DNA from 3 places in the Rhodococcus sp. NPDC003383 genome. Region 3 is predicted to be linked to each of the others. Evidence: riboswitches for the same ligand, from Rfam matches in the RefSeq annotation. Region 3 holds a riboswitch; each other region holds the start of a gene.
What was found. A riboswitch is a leader RNA that binds a small molecule or an ion and turns the genes downstream of it on or off. The one in region 3 is predicted to bind S-adenosylmethionine.
Positions count from the first base shown of each region.

Region 1: another riboswitch for S-adenosylmethionine. It lies ahead of metX (homoserine O-acetyltransferase MetX); the one in region 3 lies ahead of ACWDTS_RS16690 (aminotransferase class V-fold PLP-dependent enzyme).
Region 2: another riboswitch for S-adenosylmethionine. It lies ahead of ACWDTS_RS26205 (hypothetical protein); the one in region 3 lies ahead of ACWDTS_RS16690 (aminotransferase class V-fold PLP-dependent enzyme).

Region 1 is NZ_JBSFRG010000006.1:178,423-188,636, reverse strand. It holds partial or broken gene ACWDTS_RS08385 (zinc ribbon domain-containing protein) at 1-1,245, shown strand, start outside; gene ACWDTS_RS08380 (winged helix DNA-binding domain-containing protein) at 1,249-2,106, shown strand; gene ACWDTS_RS08375 (pentapeptide repeat-containing protein) at 2,167-2,745, shown strand; gene ACWDTS_RS08370 (bifunctional methylenetetrahydrofolate dehydrogenase/methenyltetrahydrofolate cyclohydrolase) at 2,780-3,634, shown strand; gene ACWDTS_RS08365 (DUF3017 domain-containing protein) at 3,655-3,939, shown strand; gene metX (homoserine O-acetyltransferase MetX) at 3,936-5,066, opposite strand; SAM riboswitch class IV at 5,200-5,317, opposite strand; gene ACWDTS_RS08355 (NADP-dependent isocitrate dehydrogenase) at 5,578-6,795, shown strand; gene acnA (aconitate hydratase AcnA) at 6,911-9,508, opposite strand; gene ACWDTS_RS08345 (citryl-CoA lyase) at 9,505-10,214, opposite strand, start outside.
Region 2 is NZ_JBSFRG010000044.1:23,483-33,696, forward strand. It holds gene ACWDTS_RS26180 (cytochrome P450) at 1-868, opposite strand, end outside; gene ACWDTS_RS26185 (coniferyl aldehyde dehydrogenase) at 1,079-2,617, shown strand; gene ACWDTS_RS26190 (class I adenylate-forming enzyme family protein) at 2,628-4,097, opposite strand; gene ACWDTS_RS26195 (enoyl-CoA hydratase/isomerase family protein) at 4,094-4,897, opposite strand; gene ACWDTS_RS26200 (enoyl-CoA hydratase/isomerase family protein) at 4,986-5,894, shown strand; SAM riboswitch class IV at 5,949-6,061, shown strand; gene ACWDTS_RS26205 (hypothetical protein) at 6,089-6,490, shown strand; gene ACWDTS_RS26210 (SOS response-associated peptidase) at 6,554-7,270, opposite strand; gene ACWDTS_RS26215 (DJ-1/PfpI family protein) at 7,377-8,000, shown strand; gene ACWDTS_RS26220 (trans-sulfuration enzyme family protein) at 8,007-9,188, opposite strand; gene ACWDTS_RS26225 (hypothetical protein) at 9,383-9,997, shown strand; gene ACWDTS_RS26230 (enoyl-CoA hydratase/isomerase family protein) at 10,097-10,214, opposite strand, start outside.
Region 3 is NZ_JBSFRG010000018.1:9,619-19,832, reverse strand. It holds gene ACWDTS_RS16705 (winged helix-turn-helix domain-containing protein) at 1-130, shown strand, start outside; gene ACWDTS_RS16700 (hypothetical protein) at 212-799, opposite strand; gene ACWDTS_RS16695 (putative leader peptide) at 865-957, opposite strand; gene ACWDTS_RS16690 (aminotransferase class V-fold PLP-dependent enzyme) at 1,003-2,316, opposite strand; SAM riboswitch class IV at 2,382-2,498, opposite strand; gene ACWDTS_RS16685 (Pls/PosA family non-ribosomal peptide synthetase) at 2,692-6,600, shown strand; gene ACWDTS_RS16680 (M1 family metallopeptidase) at 6,597-7,946, shown strand; gene ACWDTS_RS16675 (hypothetical protein) at 7,965-8,588, opposite strand; gene ACWDTS_RS16670 (MlaD family protein) at 8,645-9,931, opposite strand; gene ACWDTS_RS16665 (MlaD family protein) at 9,928-10,214, opposite strand, start outside.

The DNA.
Region 1 (10,214 bases), on a different contig from region 3:
CGGTGCGATGGCCCGGCTCTCGGCCGCCGACACCCAACTCGCGCAGCTCACCGTCCTCGACGACACCATGGTGCTGACGGTGAAACTGCCCACCACCGCCGCCCCGACCGGGCGGGCGCACTGGAGGTCGGTGAGCCTGACCGCCGCGCTCCCCCCGCACCTGCACGGCCGGGCGGTCACGCAGTGGCATCTGCCGACCCTGACCCTCGACGGGCGGGGTCTGTTGCTGCGGTGCGCCGCCACCGAAGCCGTCCCCGCCGGTGACCTCGCGGCGGGCACGGTCGCGGTGGGGGTGGATTGGTCACCGGCCACCCTCGGCGCCGCCGCCGTGGTCACCGACACCGGCGACGGGTTGATCTCCGACTTTCGGGGCTTCACCTACGACGATCGCGGACTCGGCATCACACTCGCCCGCCTCCAGACAGAAGGCCAATTCCTGCACCGCAAGGCCGCGCGGCTGCGCCGGCTCGCCGAGACCGCACCGCCCCGGGTGCGGGCGGAGCTGGAGGCGAAGATCGAGGTCCTCGACGACAATCGTCTCGCGATCGGTGCCAAACGCGCCAGGATCAACCGGGAACTGGCGTTTCATTTCGCCCGCCAGATCGTCGACCACGCCGCTGCGGCGGAGGCGACGGTGATCGCGGTGGAGGACCTGACCACCCTGGAGGCTCGCAGGCGCGGCCGGTGCAACAACAATCGGGCGGCGCAGTCCGCCCGCCGTCGGGCCGCCGACGCCCTGACCCACACCGCGGCCCGGGAGGGTGTGGTGGTGGTGTCGGTGCCCGCGCGGGGATCGTCGGCACTGTGCCCGGGCTGCACCGAACCACTGACCCGCCCCGGTGGCTATCACACGGCATGGTGCGAGGCGTGCAAGGTGGGTGGGAATCGTGATCATGTGGCGGCGGTGAACCTCGCCGCACGGGCGTTGGTGGGGCGCAGCAGAGCGGTCCGCACCCGCAGTGGGAGCGTCGAGATCCGGACCGCGGTGCACGCCCCGGTCCGGAAATGCCGGGACAAGACCGGTCCCACCCCGCGCAGGCCTCGGCATCGCCGGGTCCGCCGCAGTGTTCCCGCCGCGACACCCCCGAAGGGGGTGACAGAGTCGAGGAGTTGTCCTGCACCCGAAGCGTCGGTGTGGGACACGGTCGAGCCCGCAACATCGCACGATGGTGTGGTGGGAGCCGTGAGGAACGTGGATCTTCACCGCCTGCCACGCCAGTGGCAGGAAGTATCAGATTTACGTAGACGCTGATCAAGGATGCCGAGGCGTCGGGGCTGCACCGGGACGGCGAACGCTGGCTGGACGAGGTGAGCGGCCGGGTGCTCGACGCGCTGGCGGACGGTCGGGAAGCGACGTCCACGGAACTGCGGGCCGAGATTCCGCTGCTCGGGGGCTCGATGGAGTATGGCGTCGGAAAGTCCTGGGGCGGAGAGGTTTCGCTCGGGCCGCGTGTCCTCACGGTGCTGTCGGCGTCGGGAAAGGTGGTGCGGGCCTCGAACAACGGTTCGTGGCGGGTGTCGCGGCACAACTGGGCGACGACGGAGTCGTGGCTGGGCTCCGGGATCGAGTCGTGTGACGAGGCGGACGGGCTGCGCACGCTCGTCGAAATGTGGTTGCGTGCTTTCGGTCCCGGAACGGAGACCGACATCAAGTGGTGGCTCGGTTCGACCCTGAAAACCGTGCGCGCGGCACTCGCCGAACTGAACGCGGTCGAGGTAGATCTCGACGGTCGCACCGGGTATCTGCTCCCCGACGACCTCGAGGCGGCGCCGCTCGTCGAGCCGTGGGGTGCGCTGCTGCCGGCACTGGATCCCACCACGATGGGGTGGTTCGAGCGCGACTGGTACCTCGGGCCGTACCGGCAGCAACTGTTCGACACCGCAGGCAACGCGGGCCCTACCGCGTGGTGGGACGGCCGGATCGTCGGCACCTGGTGGCAGAACGACTCCAGGGCGGTGTGCCTGCATCTGCTCGAGGACATCGGATCGGAAGGGAGAGCCGTACTCGAGCAGGAGGCCGCCCGGCTCGACGAATGGGTGGGCGGCGATCGGGTGACCGTGAAGTTTCCGAGCCCGCTGGCGCGGGAACTGGCCGGTCGTGGCTGAGCCGCAGGTCCCGGGTCGTCGTCGCCTTGCCAGAACCGGTAGGGCGTGGACGATGAAGGTATGGGCAGCGACAACACCGAGGTCCTGTGGAGAGGAGCGCGCGTCACGGGACGAAGCTTCCGGGACGCGGATCTGCGCGGCTCGATCATCGAGGACGCGTTCTTCATCGACTGCGATTTCACCGATGCAGACCTGAAGGGAAGCAGCCACCTGCGCAGCACCTACCGATCGTGCACGTTCACCCGGACCGATCTGTCGGACAGCGTCTTCCGGCGCTGTTCGCTGGTGGGATCGGTGTTCAAACAATGCCCGATGCGCCATCTCGTCCTCGACGACGTCGACTTCACCCGCGCGAGTCTGCGCAGCGCCGACCTGCGTGGCCTGGACCTGAGCACCTGTATCTTCCGGGACGCCGACCTGACCCGCGCCGACATGCGGTACGCGGTGCTGCGGACGGTGGATCTGCTGGGCGCGCGGCCGGTGGGGGTCCGACTGGACGGCGCGGACCTGCGCGGCGCCCACATCGGTCCCGCATTGTGGCGCAGCGCGGAACTCGACCACACCCGGATCGAGCAGTCGCAGGCGATCGGTTACGCCCGCGCTCACGGCCTCGACATCGACGAGCCCGACCGCCGTTGAAGGACCGGGACACGGACCTGCGACAATGGCAGTCGTGACTGCGACGATCCTGGACGGCAAGGCAACCCGCGACGAGATTTTCGAGGACCTGAAGGCCCGTGTGGCCGCGCTGAAGGCGAAGGGCATCACGCCCGGCCTCGGCACCGTCCTCGTCGGCGACGATCCCGGATCGGCTGCGTACGTGCGCGGTAAGCACAACGACTGCGCGAAGGTCGGCATCACCTCGATCCGCAAGGACCTGCCCGCCGACATCACCCAGGAGCAGCTCCACGCCGCGATCGACGAGCTCAACGCCGATCCCGCGTGCACCGGCTACATCGTGCAGCTTCCGCTGCCCAAGCATCTCGACGAGAACGCCGCGCTCGAGCGCATCGACCCGGACAAGGACGCCGACGGCCTGCACCCGGTGAACCTCGGCCGCCTCGTGCTCGGCAAGGAGGCTGCGCTGCCCTGCACCCCGCGCGGCATCGTGCACCTGCTGCGCCGTTACGAGGTTCCGATCGCCGGCGCCCACGTGGTCGTCGTCGGCCGTGGCGTCACCGTCGGCCGTCCCATCGGCCTGCTGCTCACCCGTCGCAGCGAGAACGCGACCGTGACGCTCTGCCACACCGGGACCAAGGATCTGAAGGCCGAGGTCGAGCGCGCCGACATCGTCGTCGCGGCGGCCGGTGTGCCCGGTCTGATCACCGCGGACATGGTCAAGCCGGGCGCGGCGGTGCTCGACGTGGGTGTCTCCCGCACCGCGGACGGTCTGCGCGGAGACGTCGCCGACGATGTGCGCGAGGTCGCCGGGTTCATTTCGCCGAATCCCGGTGGTGTCGGTCCGCTGACCCGTGCTTTCCTGCTCACGAACGTGGTGGAGCGGGCCGAGCAGCTCGCCGGCCTCTGATCCGGAATCAGGCGACTCGGATGGACCGTTGGATGCGGTTCGCCCGCCGGAACCTGCCGTTGGTGGCGGTGACCGTGGTCATCGCCGCCGCGGTGGTGCTGGTGCTCGCGGACCGGTGGCGTCGTGGCGCGTTCGTGTTCGGCGGCGCCGTGATCCTCGCGGGTGTGCTGCGGTGGGCGCTGGCGCCCGAGCAGGTCGGGGTGCTGGCCGTGCGCGGCAAACGATTCGATGTCGCGGCGATGCTCCTGGTGGGAGGGGCGATCGTGGCGCTTGCCGTCTCGATCGACCCTCTCGGAACCGGTTAGCCGCGTTCGACCAGGTCCATCAGTTCGACCAGGAGCTTCGCGACGGCGTCGGCCTCGGTGAGGAATCCGTCGTGCCCGTCCCGCGATTCGAGGACCCGCAGACCGTCGCAGTTGGGCAGCCCGTCGGCGATCTCCTGCTGCAGCCGCAGCGGGTACAGCCGATCGGAGCTGACGCCCGCGACGATCGTCGGAACCGGGGAAGCGGCGAGCGCAGCCTGGACTCCGCCCCGTCCGCGCCCGACGTCGTGGCGGTTCATGGCCTCGGTGAGGACGACGTAGGTGCCGGGGTCGAACCGCGACACCAGCTTGTCGGCCTGGTGTTGGAGGTAGCTCTGCACCGCGTACCGTCCGCCCTGCCACGGATCCTCGTCGGCCTGAGGCGAATTCGCGTAGCGGGAGTCGAGTTCTTCCTCGGTGCGGTAGGTCAGGTGTGCGATGCGGCGCGCGATGCCCAGACCGGCGTCCGGACGGCGTCCGGTGCCGTGATAGTCGCCGCCCTGCCAGTCGGGGTCGCCGGTGATGACGGCCATCTGCGTGGTCTGGGTGCCGATCTGGTCGGCGGTGGCGCGGGCGCCCACGGCAAGGATCAGCGAGGCCCGGACCCGGTCCGGATGGGTGACAATCCACTCGAGCGTGCGCATGCCACCCATGGATCCGCCGGTGACGGCGGCGAGGGTCTCGATGCCGAGCACGTCGAGCAGCGCGGCCTCGGCGGCGACCTGATCGCGGATGGTGATCTGCGGGAAACGCGACCCCCACGGTTTGCCGTCCGGGGCGATGCTGCCCGGCCCGGTGCTGCCGCGGCAGCCTCCGAGCACGTTGGACGCCACGACGCACCAGCGGTTGGTGTCGATCGGGGCGCCCGGCCCGACCATTCCGGTCCACCACCCGGGTGAGGGGTGATCCGGTCCGGCGGGTCCGGTGATGTGCGAATCCCCGGTGAGTGCGTGCTCGACCAGGACGACGTTGTCGCGCGCGGGGGAGAGGGCTCCCCAGCGCTGCACCGCGAGCGTGACGTTCGGGAGCGTCTCACCGTTCTCCAGCGACAGAGCGCCGATGTCGACCAGGCCGAGACGGCCGTCCTCGGGAGGAAGGTCGACGTATCGCCGTTCGGTGCCCGCCGTCAAGACGCGGCCGCCTCGACGACGACGGTGGGGGTGAGGGTGTGGGTCATCATGTCCTTCTGGGCGGGCGGCGGATGGTCGGGTCGGATCTACGCGCGACAGCTCATGATCACAACTCTCATGGTCACTACCTCCCTGTACAGGCTTGCCGCCCGGCCTGTGCGCCGAACGGCCCGGTCTTCACCCGGAGCACCCCACCCTGACCGGAGGGTTGCCGACCAGCAAGCCGGGGCTCGATGCTGGTACTCATGACCTGAACGGCAAGTTTAGCGGCTCGTTCGGGCGCGCCGGAAGCCGGGCCGAGCGCCCCGCTGACCAGCGCAAAGTTACCGGTCGGTAGTGAAACCCGCGCTTTGCGCTCCCAGGGAATAGCAGTACGCTTGTCTTGTTTGGCACGTGTTCCCGCGCGTGTGAACACGTCCATGCTCAGATCCCTCTGAGCAGTGTGAAGCCGTACTCACAAAGTGCGGTCGAATCGGGCCGAGGAAACGTCCTAGGAGGACACGAAGCGCACATGTCCAAGATCAAGGTTGAAGGCAAGGTCGTCGAACTCGACGGCGACGAGATGACCCGCATCATCTGGCAGTTCATCAAAGACAAGCTGATCCACCCTTACCTGGATGTCGATCTCGAGTATTACGACCTCGGAATCGAGCACCGCGACGCGACCGACGATCAGGTCACGATCGACGCGGCGAACGCCATCAAGAAGCACGGCGTCGGCGTCAAGTGCGCCACGATCACTCCGGACGAGGCGCGCGTCGAAGAGTTCGGCCTCAAGAAGATGTGGCGCTCGCCCAACGGCACGATCCGAAACATCCTCGGCGGCACCATCTTCCGCGCCCCGATCATCATCTCCAACGTGCCCCGCCTGGTTCCGGGCTGGACCAAGCCGGTGATCGTCGGCCGTCACGCCTTCGGCGACCAGTACCGCGCCACCGACTTCAAGGTCCCCGGCGCCGGCACCGTCACGATCACCTTCACGCCCGAGGACGGCAGCGAGCCGATCCAGCACGAGGTGTGCAAGATCCCGGAGGACGGCGGCGTCGTCATGGGGATGTACAACTACAAGAAGTCCATCCAGGACTTCGCGCGTGCGTCGCTGGCCTACGGCCTTCAGCAGAACTACCCGGTCTACCTGTCGACCAAGAACACGATCCTCAAGGCCTACGACGGCATGTTCAAGGACGAGTTCCAGCGGATCTACGAGGAAGAGTTCAAGGCGGAATTCGACGCCGCGGGCCTGACCTACGAGCACCGCCTCATCGACGACATGGTCGCCTCCTCCCTCAAGTGGGAGGGCGGCTACGTGTGGGCCTGCAAGAACTACGACGGCGACGTCCAGTCCGACACCGTCGCGCAGGGCTACGGTTCGCTCGGCCTGATGACCTCCGTGCTCATGACCCCGGACGGCAAGACCGTCGAGGCCGAGGCGGCGCACGGCACCGTCACCCGTCACTACCGTCAGCACCAGCAGGGCAAGCCGACGTCGACCAACCCGATCGCGTCGATCTTCGCCTGGACCCGCGGTCTCGAGCACCGCGGCAAGCTCGACAACACCCCCGAGGTGATCGAGTTCGCGCAGCAGCTCGAGGACGTCGTCATCAAGACCGTCGAAGCCGGCCAGATGACCAAGGACCTCGCTCTGCTCGTCGGCCCCGAGCAGGGCTGGCAGACCACCGAGGAGTTCCTCGGCACCCTCGACGAGAACCTGCAGAAGGCTCGCGCCTGACGTAGCTCGCGACACAGCAGAACGGGGCGCCTCCGGAAGGAGGCGCCCCGTTCTTTTGCTTTTCGTCGGGTCGACAGCGTTGTCGGGCCGACAGCGTTGTCGGGCCGACAGCGTGTCAGACCGACAGCGGCGACCGCGTAGCCAGGAGATGTCCGAACAGGCCACCGGCACGCAGCCATTCGTACTCCAGCGGAGTGTCGAGCCGTGCCAGTGCAGTGCCCTCCCACGACACCCTGCCCGCGCGCGTGACCCGGACCGTGACGTCCCGGGATGTTCCGAGATCGTCCAGACCGAGCACGGAGATCTCCTCGCTGCCGTCGAACTCCTCGGGGGCGGGTCCGTCCCACTGGATCGGCAGGACACCCAGCGCGACCAGGTTGGTCCGGTGGATGCGTTCGAAGCTGCGGGCGAGAACGGCCCGGACACCGAGCAGCCGTGTCACCTTGGCGGCCCAGTCGCGGGCGGACCCGGCGCCGTAGAGTTCTCCCGCAACCACGACGACGGGTGTGCCGTGCTCCCGGTGGTGTTCGGCGGCGACGTGGACCGGCACCGGAGGCTGCTCCGGCGAGATCCGCGTCCAGCCGCCCTCGCGCTCGGGCGCGAGGAAGTTGCGCAGGCGGGTGTTCGCGAAGCCGCCCCGGACCATCACGTCGTGGTTCAGCCGGCGAGAACTGAAGGTGCCCAGCGCCCGTTCGTCGACACCGCGTTCGACGAGCCAGCGTCCGGCCGCGGAATCGGGCAGGACCCGCGCGACGGGGGAGATGTGGTCGGTGGTCACGGCATCCCCGAGCACGAGCAGGGGACGCGCGTGCAGGTCTCCCGTGATCGCGGGCACGGTCAGCTCGGTGTCGGTGAACGGGGGCCGGCGGATGCTGCCGGTTTCCCCGTCCCACCGGTAGTGCTCGCCGTGCGGGTACTCGAGCTGTTCCCAGCGGTCGGTCGTCAACGCCCGATCCGCGCCACGGCCCAGCGCTGCCGCTTCGTGCTCGGCGAGCAGCGCGTCGATCTCCTGCTCGTCCGGCCAGAGGTCGGCGAGGGTGACCGGCGAGCTGTCACCGGCGTGACCGAGAGGCTCGGCCGACAGGTCGACCCGGACGTTGCCGGCCAGGGCGTAGGCCACGACCAGCGCCGGGGAGGCGAGGTAGGCGTGGGTGACGTCCGGGTGGATCCGGCCGGTGAAGTTCCGGTTGCCGGACAGCACGGCGGTGTCCGCGGTCCTGTCCGAGCCGGCCGGGGCCGGAGACAGCGGACCGGAGTTGCCCATGCAGGTGCCGCAACCGAATCCGGTGACGTGGAAACCGAGCCGGTCGAGGTGTGCCTGCAGGCCGCTGGACTCCAGGAGGTCGGCCGCGGCGCGGGATCCGGGGGTGAGCGAGGTCTTGGTCCACGGTGCCGCGGCGAGACCGGCCGCGACGGCGTTGCGCGCGAGCAGACCCGCGGTCACCAGGGCGCGGGGGTTGGACGTGTTGGTGCAGCTGGTGATCGCGGCGATGGCGATGTCGCCGCTGTGCGAGCCGGACTCGCCGCGGGATGCGGGAACGTCGGACAGCGACAGGGCTTCGTGCGGCCGCGACGGACCGGCCAGCGTCGTCGTGATGCTGCCGAGGTCGATCCGCAGTGTCGTCCCGAACCGGGGGACCGGGCTGGTTGCGGTGTGCAGCAGGCCCTGGGCGGCCAGGTACTGCCCGGCCAGGCGGACCTGCTCGGGCGAGCGCCCGGTGGTGGACAGGTACTCGAGGGTGCGGTGATCCGCGGGGAACCACGCCATCGTGGCGCCGTATTCGGGGGCCATGTTGGCGACCGTGGCGCGGTCGGGCACCGACAGCGAACCGAGGCCGTCGCCGTGGAATTCGACGATCGCCCCGACCACGTTCACCGCGCGCAGACGTTCCGCCAGGGTCAGTGCCAGGTCGGACGCGAGCACTCCCGGCGCGAGGCGGCCGGTGAGTTCGACACCGACGACGCGCGGCACCCGGATCATGAGGGCCTGCCCGAGCGCTGCGGCGGTGGCCTCGATTCCGCCGACGCCCCACCCGGTGACACCGAGCGCGTTGATCATCGTGGTGTGCGAGTCGGTGCCGACCAGCGCGTCCAGGGCCGCCACACGCAGGCCGTCGGATTCGGTGGTGGTGACCACCGGTGCCAGGACCTCGAGGTTCAGCTGGTGACAGATGCCGACCCCGGGCGGGACGACGCGGAGCCCGGGGATGCGGTCCTGGGCCCAGCGCAGGAATCGGTAGCGGTCGTGGTGGCGCATGTACTCGAGGTCGATGTTCCGGCCCGCTGCGGCGACGTGTCCGTGTTCGTCGACCTCCAGCGCGTGGTCCACGACGAGGTCGAGGGGCAACGACGGCCGGAAGGCGGATGCGTCGATGCCGTCGCTCTCGGCCCGCTCGAGCAGGGTCACGATGTCCGCCAGCACCGGAATGCCGGAGGCGTCCTGGAACAGGACACGTCCGGGGAAGAACGGAACGGCGGCGGTCTCGTCCCGGCGGGTCAGGGCGAGGACGTGCTCGGGCAGCGCCTCGGGATGGCCCTGATTGCGCAGGGCCCCTTCGACGAGCGTCTTCAGTGACCAGGGGAGCTCGCCGATCGGTCCGGCGCCGTTGGCCTCGGCGGCGGCGAGGCTGTAGTAGTGCAGCGGAGAACCGGCCGGGTCGTCGAGCGGCAACGCCGTCAGCGACCGGAAGGGATCCGTGTCGGAGATGCTCATCGGCCGTTCGTGTCCTCCGCTTCGGGATCCTCCACCGATTCGGGATCCCACGCGCGCTCGGGATGCCCGACGTAGGTCGGGAGCAGCGGAGGCGGCATCGGGCCCTTGATGCGGCGACCGCTCTGCGACTCCTCCCAGCTGTGGGCGAGAACGCCGACCGAGCGGGACAGGATGAACAGGCCGCGGGCGAGTTCGGCGGTGAAGCCGAGTTCGGCGTAGATGACGGCCGTCGCACCGTCGATGTTCATGGGAACCGGTCGGGCGCGGCCCGCGGAGAGCTGTTCCTCCAGTTCCAGCGCGGCCGCGAGGTAGCGGCCGGACACGACTCCGGCGTCGACGGCGGCCTGGACCGCCTCCAGAAGAGGATCCCGGCGCGGGTCGCGGGTGTGGAACCGGTGGCCGAAGCCGGGAACGTAGGCCCGGCGCGCGCGATAGGCCGCCACCTCGGCCGCCACGGCCTCGCCGAGATCGCCGCCCTCGGCGGACGTGACCAGCCGCTGCAGGAATTCGACGCACTGCTGGCCGGCACCGCCGTGGACGTCGCCGAGCAGGCCGACACCGGTCGACATCGCGCCGTGCAGGCCGACACCGCACGTGGCGGCCATCCGGGCGGCCGCGATCGACGGTGCCTGCGGCCCGTGGTCGACGGCCGCGACGAGCGCCTTCTCCAGCAGGGCCGCCTCGGCGCGGGACGGCATCGAGCCCC
Region 2 (10,214 bases), on a different contig from region 3:
CGAGCAGCCAGTCCCGCTGCTCGCGGTGCGCGACGAGCGCGGCGAGGGCGTGACTGCTCGCCTGCTTGGTGGTGTCGTTGCCCGCGGAACCGAGCAACACCATGAACGCGCCGATCTCCTCGTCGCTCAGGCGGTGGCCGTCGACCTCGGCGTTCACGATGTTGGTCATCAGATCGTCGCGGGGATCCTCGCGACGCGCACCCGCCAGTTCGGTGCCGGCGCCGGCGAGGATGCCGAGCTGGGCCATCAGGTGCGGCGCGCGTTCCTCCAGGGAGGAATACTCCTCGTCGCTGGCCCCGAACAGGCTCTCCACCGCATCGGCGATCTTCTCGCGATCTTCGGGAGCGACGCCGATCATGTCGGAGATCGTGCGCATCGGCATCCTGCGTGAGTACTCCGCAGCGAAATCCACCGTGCCGTTCGCCGCCAGATCGGCAACCAGATCGTCGACGATCTCCCGGGCACTGGTTCGGATCTGGTCCTCGATCAACCGGATCTGTCTCGGGGTGAAGGCCATGTTGATCAGACGGCGGTACCGGGTGTGCTCGGGCGGATCCATGGCGAGGAAGAAGGTCATCGCCCGCTGGATCTCGGCCGGCATCGGGTCCATGCTCACACCCTGGCTTGAGCAGAACAATTCGTGATTGCGGCTGACGTACTGGATGTCGCTGTGGCGCGTGACCGCCCAGAATCCGGTCTCCGCGTGCGGGAAGATCGACGGGGTAGGTGGGTGCCAGCTCAAGCCCTCCTCGGCGCGCAGTGCCGCGAACGTGTCGTCCCGGGTGCGGAAGTCGTTCTTCCAGAACTCGGGCGCCGAGATGTCGAGCCGATGAAAGGGGCGCGGCGAGGGGGTGCCGTCGACGGTCATCGGGCCCCGTCCTGCGAACCGTTGGAAAGTGCTGCATCGGTGCGTAATTCGATGTAGTGTCGGCCGGTCACAGCATCCCCCTGTATTCGGACTTCCAGACGAGTGTTCGGTATTACAGTTGATGTTACGGGATCGATATCCGCCGACGGGTCGAAGTTCGTGCGGTCGGCGTCGAGCCTGCCGATCAGACTCGACCGGAAGGCTGAGCGAATGAGCACCGGCACCGCCGACAATCCCACCGGCCTCCACCCGGCACCGGACCTCACCACGCTGCTCGACGAGCAGCGTCGGGCGTTCCTGGCGGAAGGTCCACCCACCGCGGCGGTTCGGCGGGACCGGATCGACCGGCTCGTCGCGATGGTTCTGGACAACCGCGACGCCTACGTCGACGCGCTGTCCACCGACTTCGGGACGCGTGCGCGCACCGGGACACTGTTCACCGAGATCATGGGCATGCTCTCGGTGATCGAACACACCCGCGCCCACATCGACAAATGGATGAAACCGCGCAACCCGAAGCCCGGCGCCCGGCTCTACGGAATCCGCGCCGAGGTGCAGCCCACCCCGCTCGGCGTCGTCGGCATCATCGGACCCTGGAACTTCCCGCTCAATCTCGTCGTTCTGCCCGCGGCGGCCGCGTTCGCCGCCGGCAATCGCGTGATGATCAAGATGTCCGAGATCACCGGTCACACAGCAGAACTCACGCGGTCGCTTGCATCGTCCTATTTCGATCCGATCGAGTTCGCGGTCGTCACCGGCGGCGCCGACGTGGCAGCGGAGTTCTCCGCACTGCCGTTCGACCACCTGTTCTTCACCGGCTCGACCCGCGTCGGGAAGCTCGTGCAGCGGGCCGCATCGGAGAACCTGGTACCGGTGACGCTCGAACTCGGCGGGAAGAACCCCGTCGTCGTCGCATCCGACGCCGACGTGCACCGATCCGCCGAGCGCATCGCCCGGGCGCGAATGGTCAACGGTGGCCAGGTGTGCGTGTGCCCCGACTACGTGTACGTACCCGCCGACCGGATCGACGCGTTCACCGTCACGCTGCAGTCGACGCTGCGCGCGATGTTCCCGACCATCGTCGGCAACGACGACTACACCGCGTGCGTCGACACCGCGAACTACGAACGGATCCTGGCGCTGCTCGACGACGCGCGGACCCGAGGTGCGCGCATCGAGCCGGTGGCGCCCGCGGGTGAACTCCTACCCGACCCGGTGACCCGCAAGATCGCGCCGACCGTCGTCCGCGACGTCACCGACGACATGCGCATCGCGAGCGAGGAGATCTTCGGACCGGTCGTCCTCGTCCGTCCGTACACGGCGCTGGACGAGGTGATCGGCCGGGTCAACGCCGGGCCGTCGCCGCTGGTCGCGTACTGGTTCGGTCCCGACGGCCCGGACTTCCGCCGCTTCGTCCGCGGGACCCGCACCGGCGGTGTCGCCCGAAACGACTTCGCGATCCACATGCTCCCCGACGACGCGCCGTTCGGCGGGGTCGGGCACAGCGGCATGGGCGCCTACCACGGCAAGGCCGGGTTCGACACGTTCAGCCACCACCGCACGATCGTCGGCACCGACCTGCCGTTCGCCGTCACCGCCATGGCGGCACCGCCGTTCGCGGCTCCGACACGGAGGATCGTCGATCTCGCACTGAACGCCGCTCACCGCCGTTCGCGGCGACGTACCCGCGGTCGCCTTCCGCACCGTCCGACGGATGGGCCGACGCCCTCCGGGACCGTCACGTCTTGACCGCAGCGGCTCAGGTGTTCCCGCTGGATTCGCTGACCAGCGCGCGGACCACGCCGAGATCGGCCTTGCCGGAAGGAGTTCGGGGAAGCGCACCGACGAACACGATCCGTGCCGGAATCTCATACGGCGCCAGCCGGGTTCGCAGGAATTCGACGAGTTCGTCGGAGGTCACGGTGACCCCGTTCCGCGGTTCGACGACGGCGCAGGGCACCTCACCGAGCCGATAGTGCGGTGCCGCCACGACCGCGGCACCGTCGACCCCGGGATGCTGTTCCAGCGCGGCGCGCACGTCGTCGGGCAGGACCTTGAAACCGCCGCGGATGATCGCCTGATCGGCGCGGCCCAGAATCCACACGAACCCGTCCTCGTCGATGCGGGCGAGGTCGGTGGTGCGGATCCACTCCGATTTCGGGCCGAGCTGGCCCGGTTTGACCTCGAGCAGACCGGGACGGTCGGCGGGCAGGACTGCGCCGTCGTCGTCCACGACCCGCAGTCGCGCACCGCCACTCGCTCGGCCGACGCTGCCGCGTTTGGTCTGCCAGTACCGGCGATGTTCGGGCAGGGTCCAGCCCGCGACGCCACCGCCGAACTCGGTCGCGGCATACGACGTGAGTACCGGTATGCCGAACTTGTCGTGGAAGGCGTCCGCGTCGTCGGCGGACAGCGGTGCGGTGCCGGACGTGACGACCTCGATCGACGCGAGGTCCTCGCGGCCGAGGTCGGAATGCAGCACCGTGCGCAGCGCGGCCGGCACCAACGACACCGCGCGCGGCCGGTGCGTGCGTACCGCGGCGATCCACCGATCGAGTTCGAAGCGGGGGAGCAGCACGAACGGCCGCGCTTCGGTGACGCATTGCAGGGCCCGGAACACCCCGCCGATGTGGACGAGCGGTGCGTTGACGATGGCGACACCGGTGCGCGGCCGGGTCGGTGCGGGTGCGCGGTTCGCGTCCGGTCCCAGGACGCTGCGAGCGAGCATGTCGTAGGTCAGGTCGATGCGCTTGGGAGGTCCGGTCGTGCCGCTGGTGAGCATCCGAACCGCCACACCGGTGCTGTCGCGGAGTTCCGGTCCGACAGTCGCGGGTATGAGGTGTGGTTCGGCATCGAGACCGCTCAGTTCGACGGTCACGGTGCCGGGTAAGGGTGCGACGAGGGCACGCAGGTCGTCGGGACCACCGATGATCAGCGGCAGCCGGAGTGCGGCGATGTCGGCCCGGGTGCGGTCGTCGCCGCGTGCGGGGTTGATCACCACGACGGTGCCGCCCACCGCCAGGACGCCGAGAAGCGCGGCGACGAACTCGGGGCGGTTGCGCAGCAGGATCCCCACCTCACCGTCGGCGCCGGGGGTCGACGCGATCCGGCGCACTGCGTCGCGCATCCGCCCTCGCGACACCCATGCGTCGTCGAATTCGACCATCGGCGAATCCGGTGCGAGCGCAAGGACCGCGGCGATGCGCGCGGACAATGCGTGCGTGGTCACCGGCACTGCCACACGGGTGCCCGCTTCTCGACGAACGCGCGCGGGCCCTCGAGGGCGTCTTCGGTGCGGGTCACGCGTTCGCGGAACGACTCGGCCAGCATCTCCGCCTCGTGCAGCGGGACGTTCAGGCCTTTGACGATCGCCAGCCGTGTTCCCCGAACCGCCAGGGGCGCATTGGAATTGACGATGCCGGCGATCTCGTGGGCGCGGTCCAGGAGCCGGTCGTGCTCGACGACCTCGGTGACCATCCCCAATTCGTATGCGCGCGCGGCGCTCATCCGCTCGTGTTTGCCCATGAGCGCCATGCGCAGGGCGACCGACCGGGGCAGCACCCGGGACACCCGGACCATCTCGCGGCCGGCGACCAGGCCGATGCTCACGTGCGGGTCGAAGAAGGTGGCCTCCTCCGAGGCGATCACGATGTCGCAGGTGGTGACCCAGTCGAGTCCTGCGCCGCAGCACAGACCGTTGATCGCGGCGACGATCGGTTTCGTCATGGTCCGGAACGGTGGTGTGCCCTCCTGGGGCGCCTCCCACTGTTCGTAGGTCGACAGATACGGGCGCTCGTTGATCACCTTGCCGTCACCGGGGATCTCCTTGACGTCGGCCCCGGTGCAGAACGCGCGGCCGGTGCCGGTGACGACGAGCGTCCAGACCTTGTCGTCGTTCTCCGCCTCGGCGTACGCGGCGCGCAGTTCGGTGATCATGTGGGGGCTGAGCGCATTGAGGGCTTCGGGCCGGTTCAGCGTGAGAGTGGCCGTGTGCCCGTCGACTTCGTACTCGATCGTGTCGAACGGCATGTGTTTCCTTCTGCGGAGATGACAGCCATACTGGTGTATCTACAGTATCCCATACCGTTATGCCCGATCCAGCGGAAGAGAGACAACGATGACGAGCTCCAGTGCCGCGGACGGACGTGTCCTCTTCGACGTGGATCCGGATCGCCGCATCGCGACCGTCACCCTCAACGACCCCGCGCGCCGCAATTCTTACGACGCCCCTATGCGCGACGCGCTCGCCCGATACCTCGACGACGTCGCGCAGGACGATGACATCACGGTCGTGCTGCTGCGGGGCGCCGACGGTGTGTTCAGTACCGGAGCCGATATGAACAACGCATATGGGTGGTATGGCACGAAGGGTGAGTGGGACCGTTCGCAGAAGAGCCGGCCCAGCCAGCGGCGCCGTCTCACCGTCGACCGCAAGACATTCGGCTTCTACCACGAGTTCCTGGGCTATCCGAAGGTCACGGTGGGGGAGATCAGCGGTTACGCGCTCGGTGGTGGGTTCGAGATGGCACTGATGACCGACATCTCCGTGATCGCGCGGGACACCCGCATCGGGATGCCCGCCACCCGGTTCCTCGGCCCGGCGCTGGGCAGCCTGCACATGTTCTTCCACCGGCTCGGACCGGTCCTCGCGCGACGGCTGCTGCTGACGGGAGACATCGTCGACGCCGCGTCCGTCGAACACCTCGGAGTGTTCACCGAGACGTGCGAGCCCGGTGCGGTCACCGCACGCGCCCGGTACTGGGCGGAGAAGGCCGCGAAGATGCCCGCCGACGGGGTCGTCATCGCGAAGGAGGCGTTCCGGCTCGTCGAGCAGAGTCAGGCCTACCAGGGCGAGGAGGTCGCGAGCTATCTGTTCCACGCCTTCGGCACGAACCTGCAGTTCGGGCCGGGTGAGTTCAACTTCGTCAAGACGAGGGCCGAACACGGGACCAAGGAAGCATTCCGCCTGCGCGACGAGCACTTCCACGTCCCCGATCCCGGCGGCTCCGCCGCCGGTGTGCACTAGTGGCGGTTGGGGCCGCCACAAAGGCACACCGAGGGATGCGGTACAGTGACGGTGCTTCACGAGTTGCCGTCGCCAAGCCCCGACTGGACGGCACACCAACCCCACGCTCGCGGGTGGTTCGGGTGACGAAGCGGTCCGAGACCGACCGGCTCGGACAGGAGCGCCCCGTCCCGGGGCTTACCCGGAGGAACACGATGATCCTTGTCGCTCGTTCGATCGTCCGCACCGCCGTCACGTGCCGCTCGTACCACGACGGCCATCACGTCCATCACATCCGTGCTCGGCACGCCCTCGCGGACCGCGATCTCGCGGTGCACGTGCTCGTCGAGATCGTCGACGGAAAAACCGTGCAATTGTCCTGGGACGGAAACAGAGTCGAGTTCCAGCACCACGACGTCGACGCGATCGCCCAGGCTCTCGACCTCGGCGGTGACATCGGCGAATGGATCCCGCGATGGCGCGTGCTCGTTCTGCCCGGCCGGGAACCGGAGGACCGCACCGTGTTCACGCTGAGCGATTCGGAGCACTGGTCCGACTGCACCTCGCCGAAACCGGAGACGGGCCCTATCGGGCAGGTGCTGAATGCACTCGTGTGAGCGGGACCGGCGGAACTCGGTGTAGGAAAGGTGTTTCCGCCCGCCGACGGGATCGGGTCGCCGTCACGGGTTCACCGGAAGCAGTAGCTCCGGGGAGTTGTTGCGCGGATTGTTCACCGCGGTGCTCACCTCGTACGGGTGCAGATGCGGCTCCGGGATCGAGTTGAGCAGGGCTTCGACGTCGTCGCGATCGGTGAGGGTCGGGTCGAGCCACGGGTCGATGAACGACTCCGGCAGCAACACGGGGGAGCGGTCGTGGATGTGCCCGGCCGCGTCGGTCGCCGGTCGGGTGAGCACAGTGCACGTCCACAGCCACCTGTTCGGATCGTCCTCGGGCAGCTCCGGATTCGGCCACAATTCGTACAGGCCGGCCATCGCGAGCGGTTTGTCGGCGTGGAGGAAGAACGGGATCTTCTTGCCGTTCTCGTCCTTCAGCCACTCGAAGTAGCCGTCGGCCGGCAGAATGCAGCGCCGACGCGCCGCGGCCGCTTTGAACGCGGGTTTGCTCGTGACGGTCTCGGAGCGCGCGTTGATCATGCGGGAACCGATCTTCGGGTCCTTCGCCCAGAACGGAACCAGCCCCCACCTGGTCGTGCTGTTGAGCTGCCGAACCGGTTCGGCGTCGGGTTCGTCTCGCGGGGCGCGTTCGAGCACGACGTTCACTCGCTGGGTGGGGGCGATGTTGTACGACGGGGGCAGTTCGTCACCGACCGTGGCTGCGGTTTCGTACGCCGCGATCAGGTCGTCGCGGGTGCTCGTGCTCGCATAGCGTCCACACATCGGGCGCTCCTTCCCGTGGTTCGGCTCATGTCCCATCCTGCCGGAACGGCGGACGATCGGTGGCGATGTCGTCCGGGGCACGCCGACGTCGTGCAAGACTCGGAAGGTGACCGGATCGGCAACGCGTAGCGTCTCCATCGTCCTGTTCGACGGTTTCGAACTGCTGGACGTCTTCGGGCCCGTGGCGTTGCTGAGCAGGTTCCCCGATTCGGTCGAGGTGCTGATGCTCGGGCCGCACGAAGGACCGGTCCGCAGCAGCCAGGGAACCGAGGTCGTCGCGACCGCGAGCTACCACGACGCACCGGAATCGGACATCGTGATGGTGCCCGGAGGGATGGGCACCCGCTCCCTTGTCCGCGACGAACGCTTCCTCACCTGGCTTCGGGAGTGGGCATCGACGGCGACGATCGTGACATCGGTGTGCACCGGGTCCGCGCTGCTCGCCGCCGCCGGGCTGCTGAACGGGTATCGGGCGACGTCGAACAAGCTGGCCTTCGAGTGGGCATCCGGCCACGGCACCGACGTCGAATGGGCGCCCCGCGCACGATGGGTGCACGACCGCGACCGGTGGACCTCGTCCGGGGTGGCCGCCGGCATGGACATGACGGGTGCTCTGCTCAGGTACCTGTTCGGCCGCGAGGAAGCCGAACGTGCCGCGCGCGAGATCGAGCTGGAGCTGCACACCGACCCCGACCGTGATCCGTTCGCCGTGGCGCACGGACTCGAATAGCCGAACTCAGCGTCCGACGACGTCGAGCGCCCGGGTGAGGTCGGCGATCAGATCGTCGGCGTCCTCGAGCCCGATCGACAGGCGAATCATCGATCCGGTGATCCCGCGCCGTTCGCGTTCTTCGGGGGAGAGGTCGTAGTGGGTGGTGGTGACCGGTTGCGTCACCAGGCTTTCCACCCCACCGAGGCTCGGCGCCAACGCGAACAACTCGAGCCGGTCCACGACCTGCACGGTCGTCTCTGCGTCCGCCGCGACCTCGATGGTGACGACCCCGCCGAACCCGGACATCTGCTTCGCCGCCAGCAGGTGACCGGGAAAGCTCGGCAGTCCCGGATACAGCACTCGCGACACTCGCGGATCGGCCTCCATCGCCTCGGCGACCGCCTGCGCGTTGGCATTGTGCTGACGCACCCGCACGACGAGGGTGCGCAGGCTGCGCGACAGCATCGACGCCGTTTCCGGCGCGATAGTCGAACCGAAACTCTTCCGCCAGGCCTTCAGCGGTTCGACGAGTTCGGTTGCGCCGAGCACGAATCCGGCGGTGACATCGGAATGCCCGCCGAGGTACTTCGTCGCCGAATACGAGACGAGGTCGGCGCCCAGCTCGAGCGGCCGCTGATTGACCGGCGAGGCGAAGGTGTTGTCGACCGCGACCTTCGCGCCGTAACGGTGCGCCAGCTCCGAGATCGCGGTGATGTCATAGATGCCCAGCGCCGGGTTGGTCGGAGTCTCGAAGAACACCAGCTTCGCTCCGTCGCGCAGCACGTCCTCGAGCCGGTCGAGTTCGTCGCCCAACAGGAACGTGGTGGTGATCCCGAGCTGCGCGAGCTGATTGCCGAGCAGTTCCATGGTGCCGCCGTAGGCATCGCCGACGCACACGATCCCGTCGCGGCCGTAGTGCACGAACAGCGCGGTTTCGGCCGCCATCCCCGAGCAGAACGCCAACGCGCTGGCGGCACCTTCGATCGAGGCCATCGTCTCCTCGAGGGCGAAGATCGTCGGGTTCAGGCCGTAGCGGGTGTAGAGCGGGCCGCGGACGCGTCCGTCGGCGACGTCGAGCAGCGCCGCGGTGTTCTCGAACGCGAAGGTCGTGGTGTTGTAGACCGGCATGTGCGGCGCACCGTAGGCGTCGGTGACGGTGGTGCCGTGAATGGCCCTGGTAGACCGACCCGCTGATGCATCCTTCACGCCTTCGCTCCGTTCCATGGGACTCCTCGGACGTCACCGAGTATCGCGGATGCGCGGTTCGGCACCTCGAGGCGCCGTCCCGGGACGTCTGCCGACAAGAAGAGGACCTCTGCCGACAAGGATCAGGTCGTGCCGAACATGAGCGCGGCGTAGCGTCTCCGATGTCCGTATCACCGATACGACGGGACTGGGCGATGACTGCGAGCGATCCTGCACCGAAACCGCTCGGAGCCGGCGGCGAGCCGGACGACCGGCCGGAACCGCTGCCGCTGCGCACGGCGCTGCCGCGTCTTGGGCGCTGCGCCGGACGCACCGCGTCGCTGCTGGCCCACCGGCGTCTGCACCTGCCGACCGGCAACAAGGGTCGGACGATGACCTTCGCCGACGGAACGTCCGCGGTGGTCTACCGCGAAACCGTGGCGGATCGCGGTGAGCCGGCAGAACCGGTGATCCTGGTGGTCACATTCCGGCTGCGCGGTGTGCGCGGCCGTGGACACGTGCTGTTCCGCGCCGAGAGCATGCTCAACACGCCCCTGTTCGCCGGCTTTCCCGGGTTCGTGTCGAAGCTGTGGCTCACCGCGGACGAGGCGGGCCGGTACCGGGGCTTCTACCAGTGGGACGGCGCCGACAGCGCGCGGGACTACGTCCGCGCCCTGTGGTGGCCGCTCGCGCTGGTCAGCGAACACGCCTCGATCCGCAACCGCGTGTTGCCGGGTCTGTGGCGCGACCACGTTCTCGCCGCCGCCGGGCGGGACCGCACGAGCGACACCGATGCCGGCGAGTGGTGGCGGCTGAGCAGGATTTCGTGAGGTCGCCGGCGCGTCGTCGGCGGTGGTGCCCGAGCGAATGTACCGCTCGTCTCCTTGGATCGACTGAATGTACCGCTCGCTCGGAAAACAGGGGGAGCGTCAGCGCTCGGCGACGGAGGTGCGGCGATAGACCGGGTCGCGCTTCTCGGCAAATGCTGCGAACGCTTCGAGCACATCCGGTGCCGCCAGGTTCACCGCCTGCGCCGCGGCCTCCCCG
Region 3 (10,214 bases):
CGTGTCCCGAATCCGCACGAAGCTGGGAAGATTCGGATCCATCATCACGACGGTGCGGGGAACCGGCTACCGTTTCGACCCCGATCCCGGCGTGCACGTCGTCGAACCCCTGACCCGGCGTTCGGCCTGAAGACACAGCGAGTGGGGCGAGAGAATCCGTTCTCTCGCCCCACTCGGCTTTTCGAATCGTGACCGGCTCGCGCCGGGATACTCAGGAGGCGCGGACGAGGCCCCGGCCACCGGTTCCGAAGCGGCGCAACACTTCCACGACGGACGGCGCGGTCGCCGCGAGGCCGCGGGCCTCGAGCCACGGCAGCGTTCCGTCGATGATGTGTTCCACGGTGAACGGCGCCGCCAGCGGAACGAGGGTGACACCGTCCGCGACGTGCGTGGAGTGGATGTCGGCGATGAGGCCGGCGAGCCCCTGCGGGGTACCGACGTACGACAGGGTGTCCGACGCGCGCGGAACATCCAACTGCGCGTACTGCTTCCGCGCGCTGCGGGCCTCGGATGCGACGACCACCTCGAGATCGACCAGGACGGTGACGCTGCCGGGGTCCCGACCCTCGGCGACGAGCCCGGCACGGACGCGATCGGTGGCCTTGCGGGTCTCGCGCAGATCGGTGGCGCGGATCCGCACGACATTCGGCTGCGGCGCACTGAGATCGAGCGACTCCTCGCCGGGCCGGCCGGCGGTGAGATCGGCCCAGTAGTGCGGGCCGGACGGACCGGAGAGCTCGACGGCGACACGCAGCGGGCGCGCGGACGACACGGTGTGAACGATGTTGTTGTACGACATGTGGGGTTCCTTCGAACTGCCGCAGGCGATCCCGCGGCGATGAGCTGTGGAGACTGGGGTGTCGTTCAGCTCGTACACATGCCGGAAGCGGTACGGCACAGATCGACATGACGACGGCACCACTGTGCGACGACGTTCGATGCGGTCTGCGATGCCATGGGCAATACCCTACCGATCTTGTGGGAAATTGTCGATCGGGGTGATCAGACGCACTCCGACGCGCCCGCGCCCTCCGCCGCGAGACCCGGGCGGGTCTCCGGGGACGGGCCCCACAGGCCGTCGGTCTTCGCGTAGGTCCAGGACGGGCCGTGCTCGACGAGGCGACGCACGGCACCGACCAGACGCTCCACATCGGCGGACGAGCTGCCCAGGCCGAGGGAGGCACGCACCGCACCTCCGGCGCGGCCGACGCGGGCGAGCAGCGGATGCGCGCAGAAACGACCGTCGCGGACGCCGATGCCGTGCTCCGCTGACAGGTACGCCGCGACCTCGGCGGGTTCGTAGCCCGCGACCGTGAAGGTCACGATGCCGACGGACTCGCTCGAGTCCTCCCAGAGGCGCAGCAGTTCGACGCCATCGATTTCGCGCAGACCCTCGACCAGCAGACGGCTCAGTTCCTCTTCGTGGCGGGCGACGGCGTCGGCGTCGAAACCGGCGAGCGCTTCGCAGGCCGCCGCGATCGCGGCCGCGCCGAGCACGTTCGGCGAACCGGCCTCGTGGCGCGCCGGGGCGCAGGCCCAGTCGGTGTGGTCCAGGCGCACCTCGCGCACCGCGCCGCCACCGGCGAGGTAGGGCTCGGCGACATCGAGCCAGTCGCGGCGGCCGACCAGGACGCCGGCACCGAACGGCGCGTACGTCTTGTGACCGGAGAACGCGAGGTAGTCGACGCCGGTCGCGGCGAGGTCGATGCGGCGGTGCGGGACCAGCTGTGCGCCGTCGACGAGGATGCGGGCACCGCACTCGTGCGCGAGGTTCGCGAGTTCCTCGATGGGCAGCAGCTCACCGGTGACGTTCGAGGCTCCGGTGATCGCGAGCAGCGCGGCCGGCGCGCGGCGCAGTTCCGCGGCGAGTCGCTCGACCGTCCCGGCGACCGTGTCGGCGGCCTCGACGATGCGGGAGTTCTTCCACGGCAACAGGTTCGCGTGGTGCTCGATGTCGAGGAGCACGACGTCACCGGGCACGGCGGTCGCGAGCAGGTTCAGGGAATCGGTGGTGTTGCGGGTGAACACGACGACCTGGTCGTCGGCGGCGCCGACGAATCCGGAGACCACGGTCCGGCACTTCTCGTAGGCGTCCGTGGTCACACGCGAGGCATAGCCGGCGCCGCGGTGAACGCTGGCGTAGAAGGGCAGCAGTTCGGCGATGCGGTCGGTGACGGCGGCCAGGGCCGGAGCGCTCGCGGCGTAGTCGAAGTTGGCGTAGGTGCAGGTACCGCCCTGGACGAGCGGAACCTGCAGGTCACAGCCGGAAACGCGAGCGATGGGGGCGATGCAGGTGGCGGTCGTTGCAGCAGTCATCAGTAATCCCTTGTCTGTCCAGGGACCCGTCGGTGATCGCCACGACGATGATGGATCGCCGGCGGAGTCCGCGCTTGCTGCGTCCGGTGTTGGAACCACAGCCTGGTCGTCACCCGGAGCACCCCACCGCGGAGGAGGGTTGCCGACCAGCGAGCCGGGGCTTGATGCTGGTACTCGTGACCTGCCGAAGAGGATGACAGCACGCCGCCGCTGTTGTCAAACCGAAACATTTCGCGTGCGGTCGACAGGCGAGAAGTCGATGGTCCGGAGCACAATCGGTCGAAGCGACCGCCCCGCCGGCAGGGAGTTCACCTGCCGTCCACCCGGTCGTGAGACAACCGGCCACACGCATCGACACCTAGAGAAGGACGCAGATTGTCTGTCCAGCCCAAGACGGATCCGGGTCGGCCGGCTCGAATACCGGACGAGTACCTGCGCTCCTCGTTCGCGCCTCCCGCGCGGACCCTCGTCGACATCCTGCGCAGCACCGCCGACGCCCATCCCGACGCCCCCGCGATCGACGACGGCAAGGTCATGCTCAGCTACGCGGAGCTGGCGGAGGAGATCGTCGCCGGCGCCTACCGGCTGACCGACGCGGGCGTCGGCGCCGGCGACCGGGTCGGGGTGCGCATGCCGTCGGGCACGAAGGACCTGTACGTCACGATCCTGTCGGTGCTGGCCGCGGGCGCGGCGTACGTTCCGGTCGACGCGGACGATCCCGACGAACGAGCCGAGCTGGTGTTCGGGGAGGCGGGGGTCACCGCGATCGTCACCGAGAACGGGATCGGCCCCGGCACCGCACCTGCGGCCGCGAATCCGCAGATCCGCGGACCGCGGCTCGACGACGACGCCTGGATCATCTTCACCTCAGGGTCGACCGGCACCCCGAAGGGCGTCGCGGTCACGCACCGCAACGCCGCCGCCTTCGTCGATGCCGAAGCGCGAATGTTCGTGCAGGACAACCCGATCGGACCAGGCGACCGGGTACTCGCCGGCCTGTCGGTGGCATTCGACGCGTCGTGCGAGGAGATGTGGCTGGCGTGGCGGCACGGCGCGTGCCTGGTCCCCGCACCCCGATCGCTCGTGCGCTCCGGCATGGATCTGGGTCCGTGGCTGGTCTCCCGCGATGTCACCGTCGTGTCCACCGTGCCCACGCTCGCGGCGATGTGGCCCGCCGAAGCGCTCGAAGCAGTGCGACTCCTCATCTTCGGCGGGGAGGCCTGTCCCCCGGACCTCGCCGCCCGGCTCGCCGTCCCCGGCCGGGAGGTATGGAACACCTACGGGCCGACGGAAGCGACCGTGGTCGCGTGTGCCGCCCGGATGGACGGCACCGGCCCCATCCGCATCGGCCTGCCGCTCGACGGCTGGGACCTCGCCGTCGTCGACGCCGACGGTGTGCCCGTCGAGGAGGGCGCCACCGGCGAACTCGTCATCGGCGGAGTCGGCCTGGCCCGCTACCTCGACCCCGCCAAGGACGCCGAGAAATACGCGCCGATGCCGACCCTGGGCTGGGAACGCGCCTACCGCAGCGGCGATCTGGTGACCCTCGACCGTCGCGGCCTGCTCTTCCAGGGTCGCGCGGACGACCAGGTCAAGATCGGCGGCAGACGCATCGAACTCGGCGAGATCGACAACGCCCTGCAGAACCTGCCGGGCGTCGCGGGTGGCGCCTGCGCCGTGCGCAAGACCGCGGCCGGGCACGCGATGCTCGTCGGCTACATCGCCAGCACCGACCCGGACTTCGATGTCGCCTCGGCGCGCGACCTGCTCACCGAGCAACTTCCCGCCGCGATGGTCCCGCGACTCGCGCTCGTCGACGAACTACCCACCCGCACGTCCGGCAAGGTCGACCGGAACGCGCTGCCGTGGCCGCTGCCCGGCGCCGACGCCGAGTCCGCCGAGTCACTCGGACTGGACCCCACCGCGGAATGGGTCGCCAGCCTGTGGATGTCGCTGCTCGGCGCCCGCGTGGAGGGCCTCGACGACGACTTCTTCGAACTCGGCGGCGGCTCGTTGTCGGCGGCACAGCTGGTGACGGCCCTGCGCGAACGCTATCCGGAGATGACCGTCGCGGAACTGTACGACCATCCGCGGCTCGGTTCGCTCGCCCTGTACCTCGACGAGCTCGCCCCGACCGAAACCGTCGCTCCCCGGAGCGTCGAACCGACACCGCGGTCCGCGCAGCTGGCGCAGATCGCCGCGACCGTCCCGCTGACCACGCTGACCGGCATGCAGTGGGTGACGTGGCTGGCCGTGCTGAACAACGTGCTCGCGACCGTCGTCTCGGTGCCGTGGACCGTCACCCTGTCGTGGTGGTGGGTCGCGCTCGGTGTGCTGCTGTTCATCACCCCGCTCGGCCGCATGACGATCGCGGTCGCGGGCGCGCGAATCCTGCTGCGCGGCGTGAAGCCCGGCACGTATCGGCGCGGCGGCTCGGTGCATCTGCGCCTGTGGTCGTCTCTGCGGCTGGTCGAGGCGAGCGGGGCCGCGAACCTGTCCGGTGCCCCGTGGATGCTGTACTACGCCCGCGCGCTCGGTGCGAAGGTCGGCCGCGGCGTCGATCTGCACAGCCTGCCGCCGGTGACCGGGATGCTCGAACTCGGTGACGGCTGCTCGATCGAACCCGAGGTGGACCTGTCCGGTCATTGGGTGGACGGCGACGTGGTGCACATCGGCACGATCCGGATCGGGGCAGGCGCGTCGATCGGTGCCCGGTCCACCCTCAATCCCGGGTGCAAGATCGGCAAGAACGCCGTCGTCGAGGCCGGATCCGCGGTGTTCGGGCGCGTCAAGTCCGGACAGCAGTGGGCCGGCTCCCCCGCCGTGAAGGTCGGAAAGGCCTCGCATCCGTGGCCGGCCGAAGCACCCCGCCGCGCGCCGGCGTGGGTGCCGGTGTTCGGTGCGAGTTCGGTGCTGATCGCCGGGTTGCCGCTCGTCGCGATCGGCGCCGGCGTGGCGTTGATCGGCTGGTGGGTGAGCGACACCGCGACGCTGCCCGAGGCCGTCGCCCGGTCCCTCGTGATGCTGCCCGCGGCCGGGCTGCTCACCATGTTCGTGTTCGCACTGCTCACCGTCGCAGCGGTGCGACTGCTGTCGCTCGGCATGACCGAGGGCTGGCACCCGGTGCGCAGCCGCGTCGGCTGGCAGGTGTGGGCCACCGAACGGCTCATGGACTCCTCACGCACGTTCCTGTTCCCGCTGTACGCCTCGATGCTCACCCCGATCTGGCTGCGTCTGCTCGGCGCCGACATCGGCAAGGACGTCGAGGCGTCGACCGTGCTGATGGTCCCCAAGTTCACGAAGGTCGCCGACGGGGCGTTCCTCGCCGACGACACCATGGTCGCGTCCTACGAACTCGGTGGCGGCTGGCTGTTCATCTCCCACGCGAAGGTCGGCAAGCGCGCGTTCCTCGGCAACTCGGGCATGGCCGCGCCGGGACGCCGGGTACCGAAGCACGGTCTCGTCGCGGTGCTGTCCGCAGCGCCGACGAAAGCCAAGTCCGGGTCGTCGTGGCTGGGCAGTCCCCCGGTCCGACTGCGCCGTTCCGCGGGCGACTCCGATGCGACCCGCACGTTCGCTCCCCCACTGAAACTGAAGGTCGCGCGGGGATGCGTCGAAACGTTCCGGCTCGTCCCGATGATGGTGACGTTCGGGATCGGGCTCGGTGTGCTGTATGCACTGAACGCGCTCGCGGCCGTCGGTGGATATCCTCTCGCCCTGCTGCTCGGCGGTCTCGTCCTCATGATCGCCGGTGCGGTCGCGTGCGGAATCTCGGTGGCGGCGAAATGGTTGGTGGTCGGGCGGATCGGCCGGGTGGAACATCCGCTTTGGAGTTCGTTCGTGTGGCGGAACGAGGTGTCCGACACGTTCGTCGAGATGGTCGCCGCGCCCTGGTTCGCCCGCCCGGCGACCGGAACCGTCGTGATGAATCTGTGGCTACGGGCGCTCGGCGCGCACATCGGCCGCGGCGTGTGGTGTGAAAGCTACTGGCTGCCGGAGGCGGATCTGGTGACGCTCGAGGACGGAGCGACCGTGGAACGGGGGTGCGTGGTGCAGACGCATCTGTTCCATGATCGGATCATGTCCATGGACACCGTGACCCTCGAGAACGGAGCCACGCTCGGCCCGCAGTGCGTCGCGCTGCCGGCGTCGGGCATCGGCGCCGGAGCCACCGTGGGCCCGGCCTCGCTCGTGATGCGCGGCGATGTCGTCCCCGCGTCGACCCGCTGGCAGGGCAATCCCATCGCCCCGTGGACGACGCCCGCGGATTGGTCGCCCCGATGAAGTCCGGCAAGGCGGCCAAGCCGGTTGCTCCCGTGGGTCCGGACCGTCCGCTCGACCCCTATCTGCCGACGAGCGGCAACCGCGGGTATCGCGTGTCCCGTTACGAACTGGAGTTGACGTACAAGGTCGCGTCGAACCGGCTCTCCGGCCGCGCGACGATCATCGCCACCACGACCGATGTGCGCGGCAAGTACGCGCTCGATCTCGTCGACACGATGCGGGTGTCGAAGGTGTCGGTCAACGGTGCGCGACCGGCGAAGTACACCCACCGCGACGGCAAGCTCACCGTGGCCCCGGCGCAGAAGATCCCGGCCGGGGCGGTTCTGACCGTCACCGTGAACTATTCGGGGACGCCGACGCCGCGCCACTCGATGTGGGGGGAGGTCGGCTGGGAGGAACTCGAGGAAGGTTCGCTCGTGGCGAGCCAGCCGAACGGTGCCCCGTCGTGGTTTCCGTGCGACGACCACCCGGGGTCGAAGGCGACCTACCGGATCACCCTCACCACGGATTCGCCGTTCCACGCCGTCGCGAACGGCACGCTGCTGCGCAAGACCACGAAGGCCAGCCGGACGACGTGGGTGTACGAGCAGCCCGAACCGATGTCGACGTATCTGGCGACCGTGCAGATCGGGCACTACGAGTCCCGGAAGGTGTGCTCGTCCCCGGTTCCGATCGTCGCGGTGCATCCCCCGCGACTGCGGGAGGAATTCGACGTCGACTTCGGCCGTCAGCCGCAGATGATGGAGGTCTTCCGGCGCCTGTTCGGGCCGTATCCGTTCGCGCACTACACCGTCGTGGTGACCGACGACGACCTCGAGATCCCGATCGAGGCGCAGGGCCTGTCGATCTTCGGCGCCAACCACTGCGACGGCCGCCGCCGCGAAGAACGGCTTGTCGCACACGAATTGGCGCACCAGTGGTTCGGCAACAGCCTGACCCTCACGCGCTGGCGCGACATCTGGCTGCACGAGGGTTTCGCGTGCTACGCCGAATGGCTGTGGGCGGAGAATTCGACCGGCCCGTCCGCGCATACCCTTGCGGCGGAAGCACATCGCGGGTTGGCGCGCAAACCCCAGGACATCCTGCTCGGCGATCCCGGCCCGAAGGACATGTTCGACGACCGGATCTACAAGCGCGGCGCCCTCACCCTGCACGCGCTGCGCCGGCAGCTGGGCGACGACCGCTTCTTCTCCCTGCTGCGCACCTGGACCGCGGAGCATCGGCACTCGAACGTGACCACCGAGCAGTTCGTCGGTCTTGCAGCGCATTTCACCGACGAACCGCTACGGCCGCTGTGGGATTCCTGGCTCCACGAGCGGGCGCTTCCTCCGTTTCCCGACGCCTGAACGTCCGCGCGCCCGAGTTCAGGGCAGCACCACGTCGGAGGCGAGCCAGCGGCCGTCGACGAGTTCCATCGTCATCACGACGCGGCTGCGGTCGAGTCTCGGTTCGGGTGTCACGGCGTTGGTGACGGTCTGGTCGACGAACAGCAGCACCTCGACCTTCGTGGTCGTCGCGGACTTGATGCCCGCCTCGATCACGACGCCCTCGGCGGTGGCCTGGTTGTCGACGAGCAGCTGCCGAAGCTGTTCGCTCGACTGGGCATACATGTCCTTGAAGTTGCCGGTGGCGCCGTCCAGCACGGCCTGGAAATTCGCGTCGAGGTCGTCCGAGCTGACGCTGGTCAGCACGACCGCGTACTGCCGTGCCGCGTCGAGCGCTGCGGCAGAGGCGTCGTCGACGGCGTCGGCCTGATTCCACTTCCAGCCGAGCACGCCGGCGGCGACGACCGCCAGGACCGCCACCAGCACGGCGGCGAGAAGCGCGAGGCGTCCCCGATCCTTGCCCGGCACCGCTTTGCCGGTCGCAGCGTCTTCGGTTGCGGCGTCGCCGGTTTCAGCATTCTCGTTCACGACGTAGTTCTCGGCCTTCTCGTCGGCATCCTCGCGCTCGACGACGGCCGCTGCCGTCCGGCTGTTCTTGCTCACGTCGGTTCTCCTTCTCGTTGTCGGGCCTGGTCGCTGCGTCGGCAGCCGTGATCGGATCAGCGCACCCCCGGGTCGCCGGGATCGGGGCCGCCGGGTTCGAGCAGTAGAGACAACGGCCCCATCGGTGTCGGATCCGCCTGCTGCAGCGGATCGACGCCCGGCGGCGGCGCATAACCGCCTTCCTCACCCGCCGGTCGCGGCGCGTTGCGTGCTCCACGGACCAGGGTCGACGGATCGGGATTCGGACAGTAGGTGTGCAGGTACGGTTCCGGAAAGTTCGACAGCGCAGGCGACTGCCGGGGCAGGTCGTAGTCGCACGAGTACCGCGGATAGATGTTGACGAACGCCCAGATACCACCGTCGCGGAACGCGGTCCCCAACGCGTCGAGTGTCGACCCGCCGCGGGTGGCCGGGAAGAAGAACTCGTGGAGGGCAGGTACCCGGAGGTAGGCCATCTGCGCGGTCGTGGCCAGATTACCCAGCAACTGCACCATCGTCGGCGAGTTGTCCGCGAAGAGCGTGTCGACGGACTGCAGGGTCGCCGGCGCACCGTCGACGAACTGCCGGAATCCCGCGTCCTTCGACTCGATCCCTTCGAGCGTCGCCGACAGATTCCGGGAGGTCGCGGCCAGACCGGCGGCACTGTCCGAGAGTGTCCCGAGCACGACCTTGCTGGTGTTCAGCACGCTGACGGTCTGCGGCAGCACCGAAGCCAGTGTGGAGATCAGAAACGTTCCGCCGTCGACGATATCGGCCAGCTTGTCCGGACCCTCCGCGCTCATGCCGAGCTCGTCGACGATGGTCCGGACCGTATCGGGGTCGATCTGCGCGAGCATGCCGTCGAGATTGCCCATAAGCGTGGACAACGGGACCGGGGTCGACGTCTCGCCGACAGCGATCTCCGCGCCGTCGACGAGGAACGGCCCGCCGTCGGAGGCCGGCCGGAAGTCGAGGTACTGCTCCCCCGCGAGCGACAGTCCCGCCACCCGCACCTCTCCGCCGACGGGGATCTGCGCCGACGAGTCGATCGCCGCGACCGCGACCACGCCCTCGTCGGTGAGCTCCACCGACGTCACCCGCCCGACCGGGACGCCGCGCAACGTGACGTTGCGGTCGGGCAGCAGCCCTCCCGAATCCCCGAGGTTCACCCGCACGTGGATCTTCCGGTCGGCCGGATCGAGGTGGAAGACACCGAAGATCAGGTAGGTGACGCCGAGAACCAGGGTGAGGGCGAGGGCCGCCACCGACAGCCCGAGGCGGTGCGCCGACGCGTAGCGCACACCCGTAACCAGTGCGCGGGCAGGAACTTCGAGGACTGCGTTCCGTCCGTCGGCGGCCGTCATTCCGGCACCACCCCGAACTTGGTCTGCAGTCGCATGATCGTGTACGTCAACGTGCCGACGAACGCCGTCCAGTCCGTGCCGTCGGGCAGCCTGCTGCCGGGGTCACCGGTGTGGCCGGGGACCGGGACGGCACCGAGCGCCAGCTGCTCCAGATCGGCGTCGGTGTGCGCGGACGTACCGCTCGTGATGTTGATGACCGGCGCCAGGATCCGGTTGACGGTATCGAGGGACACCCCCGGCTGCGTCGCTGCTCTGTCGAGTTCGGCTGCAACCCGGTTGATGT